Regions from separate parts of the Terribacillus sp. DMT04 genome, predicted to be linked through region 1. Evidence: riboswitches for the same ligand, from Rfam matches in the RefSeq annotation. Region 1 holds a riboswitch; the other holds the start of a gene.

Region 1 (4,283 bases):
TTGCGGATTACGGTAGATAGTTAAGGAGCGTCCAGATGAAAGAGACTTTTGATCAGCTATTGATAGCAGCAATGGAAATGAACGCATCAGATATTCATTTGACTGTGGCAGTTCCGCCAATCTTTCGTGTGCACGGTGTGCTTCGTCGGCATCGGGGTAAAAATCTAAACCCTGAGGACACGGAAGGCATGGCAAAAGCGATTTTAAGTGAAAAAAACTGGCTTCGATTCAAAGAAGCAGGCGAAGTCGATTTTTCCTATAGTATTCCTGGTATTTCACGTTTCCGAATTAATGCTTATCACCAAAGAGGCTGCGTTTCTTTAGCTGTCCGTGTTGTACCGACCAACGTGCCCACGCTAACCGATTTAGATTTGCCAGACGTTCTGCGCATGCTATCTGGGAAACCTCAAGGCTTAATTTTAGTAACAGGTCCAACTGGCAGCGGGAAGAGTACCACTTTAGCGGCGATGATTCACCATATGAATTCGAGCATGCAGCGTCACATCATTACATTGGAAGACCCGATTGAGTATTTACACAAGCATAATCAATGTATTATCGACCAGCGGGAAGTGGGCTTGGATACGGATAATTTCGCAAATGGTCTGCGCGCTTGTTTGCGCCAAGATCCGGATGTCATTCTCGTCGGAGAGCTACGAGACTTAGAAACAATCTCGACGGCTATCACGGCAGCTGAGACGGGTCATCTTGTATTAGCGACGCTACATACGAGTTCCGCGTCACAAACAATTGATCGGATTATTGACGTATTTCCTGCTGAGCAGCAGCCGCAAATTCGTATTCAGCTGGCTAGTGTACTGTCTGCAGTTTTATCACAGCGGCTCGTTCGCCGTGCTGATGGACAAGGGCGCAAAGCATTAACGGAGTTACTCATCAATACGTCGGCAATCAAAAACTTGATCCGCAACGGGAAGATGCATCAGATTCCAAGTATTATGCAAACGTCACGTGATCAAGGTATGCATACGATGGACATGAGCATTCGCAAGATGGTATCCGCAGGAATCGTAACAATGGATCAAGTGACACCATTTTTGGAAGAGCGAGGGGTATAAATGCATTACTTTCAATACAATGCTCGAGATATGCTTGGCAAAGCAAAGCGAGGAAAAGTGCAAGCTGAAAACCGAAGTGAAGCATTGGAAAAGTTACAATCGCAACAGCTCATTGTCTTTGAGCTTCGCGAATTAAATCGCACTTTAAATAAAGAACTTTCTTTTGGTAAAAGAGTGAAAAAGAAAGAATTTATTATCTTCCTTCGTCAATTATCAACACTGATTGAAGCGGGTGTTTCGCTAGTAGAGGCAACAGGTTTGCTACAGGAACAAACAAAGGACAAGTTTTTAAAAGATACCCTGAAGTATGTGCGAATAGACCTGGTGGAAGGTGTCCGTTTCTCGCATTCAGTTGAAAAGCATCCGAAAATCTTCCCAGAGCTATTCGTGAATATGATTCGCGCGGGAGAAGCGAGCGGGGAACTGGACGATGTCTTAAATAAAATGGCAGTTTATTATGAGAAACAATACGACATGCGGCAGAAAGTCATTACGGCAATGAGTTATCCAGTTCTTGTCGGATTTGTCGCGGTTGCAATTTGTGTAGCGCTTCTCGTAGTAGTATTTCCGCAATTTACAGGCATGTTCTCTACAATGAATGCTGAACTTCCCGCGTATACAGCATTTGTATTGCGTTTGTCAGAGACTATGCAAAAGTACTGGTACCTTGGTGCTCTGCTTTTGCTGCTGTGTTTTATTTTATATAGAATTATTGTGGTAAGACCAACAGGCAAATTATTTTTAGATACACTGAAACTAAAGATCCCAGTACTCGGCAGCTTTTATCAAAAAGCAATCCTTGCCAGGATGACAAGGACTGTGAGTTCGCTGTTAGAAAGTTCTGTTCCAATTCTTGATACGCTGCAAATTTCTGGACGTGTTATACAAAACACCGTGATGGAACAGGTAATGCAAGAATGCTATAAAGCGATTGAGAAAGGTGACTCGCTAGCTGGGCCGATGGAGGCCCACTGGGCATTTCCGCCAATGGTGACACAAATGATACGTGTAGGAGAAAAATCTGGTTCGTTGGATAGTCTTTTGCAAAGAGCGGCTAATTTTTATGAACAAGAGCTGGATTATGCTGCTGAAAGACTGAAAGCATTATTAGAGCCTGTTTTAATTTTGGTGCTATCCGTTATGGTTGGAGGTATTGTTACTGCAGTGATTCTCCCAATGTTTTCATTATATGAAAACTTGTAGTAGTAAATAACTAGTAAAGTGACAATTTCAATGTAAATTTTTGAAATTTCGGGTAGATTTTCATGTATTGTCTGTTATAATCGTACTAGATTGATAGGAAGCGATGATAAAATAACTCTATGTGGGCACTTGGTTATTTTTGAGCTAGTAGTGCAACCGGCCATATTAATCCATTGCTTTCCACGTGGCCGGAAACAACTACATAATAAAGGAGTGTCCACAATGAAAAAGTTTTTGAAAAAGAAAATGAAGTCCGAAAAAGGTTTTACGCTTGTTGAGCTGCTTGCAGTTATTGTGATTTTAGGAATCTTAGCTGCCATCGCTATTCCTGTCATTTCAGGTTTAATTGGTGATAGTAGAGAAGATGCGCATAATGCTACAGCCCAGCAAATGATTGAAGCAGCACGATTAGCTTCTGTGAAAGATGGAGGGGACGACACAGCTTCCTATACATTAGATGCTTTGATTAAAGAAGGATATCTAAGTGCTCCGCAAAATCCAGAAGATGGTAAATCCTATGACAAAGCAACAAGTAAAGTTACACTAGAAAATGGTCAATATAAAGCAGAAGTTTACGAGTTTGGAAAAGATGATGAACCTGTAGGTACAGCAGGCGCTGAAGCTAACGAAAAAGCTGATACTCACTCATAACATGCATGATTAACAGAAATCTCTCCTCGTGAGAGATTTCTGTCTTTACATATGGAAGGGGAAACTGAATGTCAATATTTTTGATGAGTTATTTTATTATATTTGGTTTAGTACTTGGTTCCTTCTACAATGTAGTCGGCATGCGCGTACCAGAAAAAAAGATGTTCCAATCCGAACGCTCTTATTGCCCTAATTGTAAGCAGCAGATTAAAGCGTACGATCTAATACCTGTAATCTCCTACATACTCCTTGGCGGAAAATGCCGCAGCTGCAAACAAAAAATTTCCCCACTCTATCCCTTCACGGAACTAGCAACAGGCTTATTATTCGGCTATAGCTATTATGTAATCGGACTGGAATGGGAGCTGATTACTGCATTTGTTTTGGTATCTATGGCTGCGATTCTGTTCGTTACGGATATGAAATTTATGCTGATTCCAAATAAGATATTGCTGTTCTTTCTTCCTCTATTCATTATTCTCCGCGTCTTCACCCCATTAGATCCTTGGTGGGATTCTATCATTGGAGCTGTTGTGGCTTTTGTGCTGCTTTTCCTTGTCATTTTATTCAGTCGAGGCGGAATGGGCGGCGGGGATTTGAAACTGTTTGTCGTACTGGGAGTCGTGCTTGGCTGGAAGGGTGTTTTACTTACATTCTTTTTATCCTCTGTAATTGGAGCTGTAATTAGTTTGGTACTCCTTTCAACGAAGGTGCTGAAAAGGAAGCAGGCAATTCCCTTTGGTCCGTATATTTTGCTGGGTGCACTAATTACTTACTTCCATGGGGAAGCAATGATTAGCTGGTACATTAATTCATTCTTTTAAATGAGGGTCGTTCATGTTTAAAAAGCAAAGCAAACAAGTGTACATCATCATTCAAGAAAACGTTTTGCGTTATGCTGCAGGAGAGCCTGCAGGATTTCGCAATGGCAATACATATGGCAGTTTGGAATTGCCGGCTGGAACCATCCGAAACGGAAAATTGGAATCTGCAGAACAATTCGTAAAGGTTGTCCGAAAAGTAGTGGAAGAAAACAACTGGCGCGGACGCGATCTTATATGTACAATGCCTGACCAAGCGGTAACGCTGCGGCAGCATCAAGTGCCGAAGCAATTGAAACGGGAGGAAATCAAACCGTTTCTGTATACCGAATTACAGCATACAATTCAGCTGCCTTTTGAGGATCCGGTTTTGGATTTTGAATTGCTGTCGGAAGGGGAAGAGGAACATACCATTCTGTTAGTCGCTTATCCGGGCAAGCGTGTTGATACGTTTCAGCAAGCATTTAAAGAAGCGGGGCTTCAGCCCATAGCAGCAGATTTAGCATCCTTATCTCTTTACCGTCTATACGCA
Region 2 (4,283 bases), on a different replicon from region 1:
CTGACCATTCATATAAGTTCCCTAAAGTTGGCACCTACGATGTAAGATTAACTGTGACAGATACAGAAGGTGATTCGGATAGCATAACAAAGCAAGTGGAGATTGAAAATATTGCTCCTGAAGCAAACTTCACTATAAATCCAAACCCCGCAACTCGTATCGATTCAGTTAAATTCACTGATAAGTCGTCTGATGCAGAAAATGATAAGCTTACGTATCTCTATGAGTATCGTATAAAAGGAACAGGACAATGGACTAAGATGAGTACAGAAGCAAATCCTGCGTTCACTTTTAAAACCGTTGATGAATACGAAGTAAGGTTAACTGTGACAGATGAACATGGCGCTAAGGATAGCGAAACTAAGTCTGTTACAATAAAGAACAATCTTCCGGAATTAACAGTTACCTATACTCCATCAACAGTATATGAAGGAGATAAAGTATCTATATGCTTGAAGCCAACCGACAAAGATAATGATCCGTTAGACATCGAATTGAAGATGAAAAAAGGTAATGGAACTTTAGAATCCGTACTTCAAGAGAATGATATGAAGAGCGGTCAAAGCTCATGTTATACAATCGATAAGGTAGAAAAAGATGACTATACCTTTGTTGGCATTGTGGATGATGGATTTGACAAAGTAGAAGTTCCAGTTGTAATTGTAGTAAAAGCCTTAACTCTGGAAGGGTTTGTTGAACATACGGATAAATGGAATGAAATCCATCAGGAACTGGGCAACAAGCCTGAAGATTTCTATTCTGGTGAAGCATTCGTACTAAAAGCGAATACATCACCTTATCCTGTCACAAACATTGAGTCTAGGTTTAAAGGCTACCAGGAGAATAGCAGCCAATTCAGAAAGACTGTTAAAATGCAAATGGATACAGATACTGAAGCTAACGGCGAATTGTATGAAGAAAGCTTCTTGAAAGGATCTACAGCCTTGAGAGAAGGAGAAGCTACATTTGAATTTGTTGTTACCTATGCTAATGGCGTTGTAAAGACTGATACAGTTACAGTAAATATCATAGGAGACGTATATGACGTTCTTAAATTCCATAAAAGCTTCTAAATAGCATCGCAACCATTTTAGGAGTGTTACTACTAAAACCCGCTATTGTTTAATATAATGGCGGGTTTCTTCTCTAGAGGACGCTCCGGAGAAACATAAAGCAACAGGACAGTCTTCTGTCTACGCTGATTGAATTCCTATCAAAAGGACCCTGCGCCGTTACAGGTGTAGAGTCCTTTTTTTGTTCCGATTATTACCTTTCAGCAAAGTAATACTTTCTGGTGCTTAGGAAAGTCAATAACAAATTGTACTATTTAACAATTAACAATACACAAAATTTCTATCTTTTGGAATAAACCTGTGATAAAATCACTATAAGTTGTAGAATTATATAAAATTATTCCTCTTGAGAAACCAAATGTAACTTATAGTCTGTAGAAGTACTTTTATGGGTATACTATCATTTGCTTATGGAAGAACTTGAAAAGGCGCTATATAAAGGCTTAGGCATTATTGTGAAGCAATTAAGGATCCAAAAAGGCTTGTCTCAAGAAGAACTTGGAGCAATGTGTGGATTACATCGTACATATGTCAGTGACATAGAGCGCGGCCGGAGAAATGTTTCACTACTAAACATATATAGATTATCTGTTGCACTGGGCGTTCATATGTCGGAACTGCTGCGTTATAGAGTACTTACCGACGATAAGGATTTATAGGGAGCGAAGAAAGGTTGATGTATATGGGCACTTATGCAACCTGGAGCTACTAGTGCAACCGACCTTCTCTTTAGCTAAAGAAGGTTATTTTTTTTAAAAAAGTAAATTATGAAATCTTACAACGGTGCTATTAATTATGTATTACGATTAAATAAATCATATTAGGGGAATTAAAACATTTTAAAGGGAAGGTGTTCTCGTAATGTTAATTGGAGCAAATAAGCAAACCAGACTTCTGTATAAACGTACATACTTTATGTTAAATAAAGAGGAATATGTTGAATTAGTAACTTTGTCTAGCGAGATTAGAGATTCTGAACAAGATATATTAGAAGGTATGAAAGTTTATAAAACTGGTTCAAGAGAACTTAAAATTAACGAATTGAATTCAAAAGTAAGTGAGTCACTAACAACAGAAAAAGTAATTGAACACGTTATCGAATTGGATCAAATTCAATTTGATGATTTAGCAAATAACAACTCTGATCTGTTTAATTATGGATTGAACTAACAATTATATCTCTGTTATAATTCAGCTATAAGATATTATCTTAATTTTTATTGCAATCGTATTGCGATTAGCTGTGTTTACAAATTATAAAAGAGCCTTTGGGCTTGGTTTTTACATTAAAAAACCAAACCCAAAGGCTTTTTTTTATGCCTTTTTTGGGGGTGATTCATGAGGCCATTGTATTAATAACTAATATTAAGAGAGGATGCTTGTAATGAAAAAATGGGGCGGAAATGATGATATTTTCATAATTACGGTATTTATCAATCACAGTATGAATGAAATCAAGAGTGGTTTGGCAGGTGTAAGCTTTGATCAGCGAACTAAGAGTTATTTTGTGCAGGCTGATGATAGGACTTTTGAAATTTGTCCTTTCAACTCACAACCTAAGAATGGGCTATCCGCGATAAGAGTGTACTCAAATGCGAGTGCTGAGGCAACTTCTTATATTCTTGATATGGTTCTAGGCTGGGCATCCCCTGTAGTAACAGGTGTTGAATTACAGTATAAGGACCAAGACAAAGTGGATAGAATGTTGCGTGAGTTAAAGAAAAGCAATAAACACAAGACAATTGATTCAAGAGGTATGTTCTTTAAAGATGGAGCATATTTCGTAGTCAGTTCAAATCAAATGTTGATTCAAAAAAGAGCCAATCCAGGGAAAAAACTCAAGGTATACGAAACCCTGCAGCTCATAGAAGATTTAGGGAAACAGCTAGATATCAACGATGAATTGAGTCTGCTAACAATCTTAGATCAGAGTTATGCTTAAAAAATAGATTAGAGGCGGCTTTAAGAAAATTTTCTTAAAGCTATTTTTTATGGGAGGAAATTTAAGATGATTATAAATAATTCAGAGTTACTTAATACAGGAGGCAGATGTATGGTGCTACACATTAGCGTAAGCGGCCATGCAGAGATAAAATCCATAACAATAAATGAAGAGGCAATTGTAGCTTGGAGTACACCTCAAGATCTGATGATATTCGATTTAAATGATCTTATTTGGGAGACAGACGATTGGATGGATTTACGTAATTATTTTGATGAAAAAACTTCAGCTGCAATACACAAATTATGGAATGACAGTTGGAAATGGTATGACCACAAGAAGAACAAGAGTTTAGGAGATGAGATTTGATGGGAGAAAAATTATATATCCTCGTGGACTTGCAGGATTTGGATGATCGTAGAGTATGCAGCTTGGAAGAAGCAAAGGATACATTAATTAATATTTGGAATAACTCTGAACCTGATAATGATGAAGACGAGGCGGAATTTGAAAATAACCTTAAGGAGCACATAGCTAACATTAAAGCTGCTGATGCTGTGAAATTAGATAGCTACTTGCTGGGAATTGATCATTGTATTTGTAGCAATGAAGAACAATACCTGGAGTTAGTGACGCAGATACAAGAAATGCATCAGGAGGGAGTACTATAAATGAAAAACATGACTGCAGCAGATATAATGCAAGAACTTGTTGAAGGTGGTATGTATATTCAGCTTAAAACAAAGGAGCGCCAACTCGAACAGATTCGGAATGTAGTTAAGGAAGAGCTGATAAATTCAGAAGTTAAAAGACATGAATTTAAAAAACAAGGTTTGGTCGCAAAATTTGTACCTAAGAAAGTCAGTAGAATCGATACTACTGCTCTTAATACTTATCTTGATGATTTAGGGTATTTGAAAAAAGTTGTTGAACTTGATCACTCTCTCTTAAAAGACAACCTTTTCATGGCTGAACAATTAATGGACTACAAAGTTCCAGGAGATTGTACAGTCGTTCCTTATTTCAATAAGATAGGAAAGCAGCTACTTAAAAGCACAGATACTATAAGCGAGGGAACAATAAAAGAGCATCTATTGAACTTTAATATGATCAACAAAGAATATAAGCAACTAGAAGAAAAATATGAATCCGTTAAACTAGAGATGCAATCGTGCTCCTTACTAAAGGAGCATCGTAAGCTTTCCTACAAATATGGTTCAGTTATCATAAAAGAAAATAAGCCTAAATATGAAAATGAAGAGATATTT

The links. A riboswitch is a leader RNA that binds a small molecule or an ion and turns the genes downstream of it on or off. The one in region 1 is predicted to bind cyclic di-GMP.
Region 2: linked by a shared signal. The riboswitch ahead of KS242_RS17880 (hypothetical protein) and the one ahead of KS242_RS18260 (type II secretion system protein) in region 1 are both predicted to bind cyclic di-GMP.

Annotation. Positions count from the first base shown of each region.
Region 1 is NZ_CP077639.1:2,078,243-2,082,525, reverse strand. Features, by position in the region: gene KS242_RS11090 (GspE/PulE family protein) at 1-24, shown strand, start outside; gene KS242_RS11085 (type IV pilus twitching motility protein PilT) at 36-1,076, shown strand; gene KS242_RS11080 (type II secretion system F family protein) at 1,077-2,279, shown strand; cyclic di-GMP riboswitch class II at 2,368-2,450, shown strand; gene KS242_RS18260 (type II secretion system protein) at 2,502-2,930, shown strand; gene KS242_RS11070 (prepilin peptidase) at 2,999-3,754, shown strand; gene pilM (type IV pilus biogenesis protein PilM) at 3,768-4,283, shown strand, end outside.
Region 2 is NZ_CP077640.1:93,769-98,051, forward strand. Features, by position in the region: gene KS242_RS17870 (PKD domain-containing protein) at 1-1,073, shown strand, start outside; gene KS242_RS17875 (helix-turn-helix domain-containing protein) at 1,484-1,732, shown strand; cyclic di-GMP riboswitch class II at 1,723-1,805, shown strand; gene KS242_RS17880 (hypothetical protein) at 1,935-2,243, shown strand; gene KS242_RS17885 (hypothetical protein) at 2,458-3,015, shown strand; gene KS242_RS17890 (hypothetical protein) at 3,127-3,384, shown strand; gene KS242_RS17895 (hypothetical protein) at 3,384-3,686, shown strand; gene KS242_RS17900 (hypothetical protein) at 3,687-4,283, shown strand, end outside.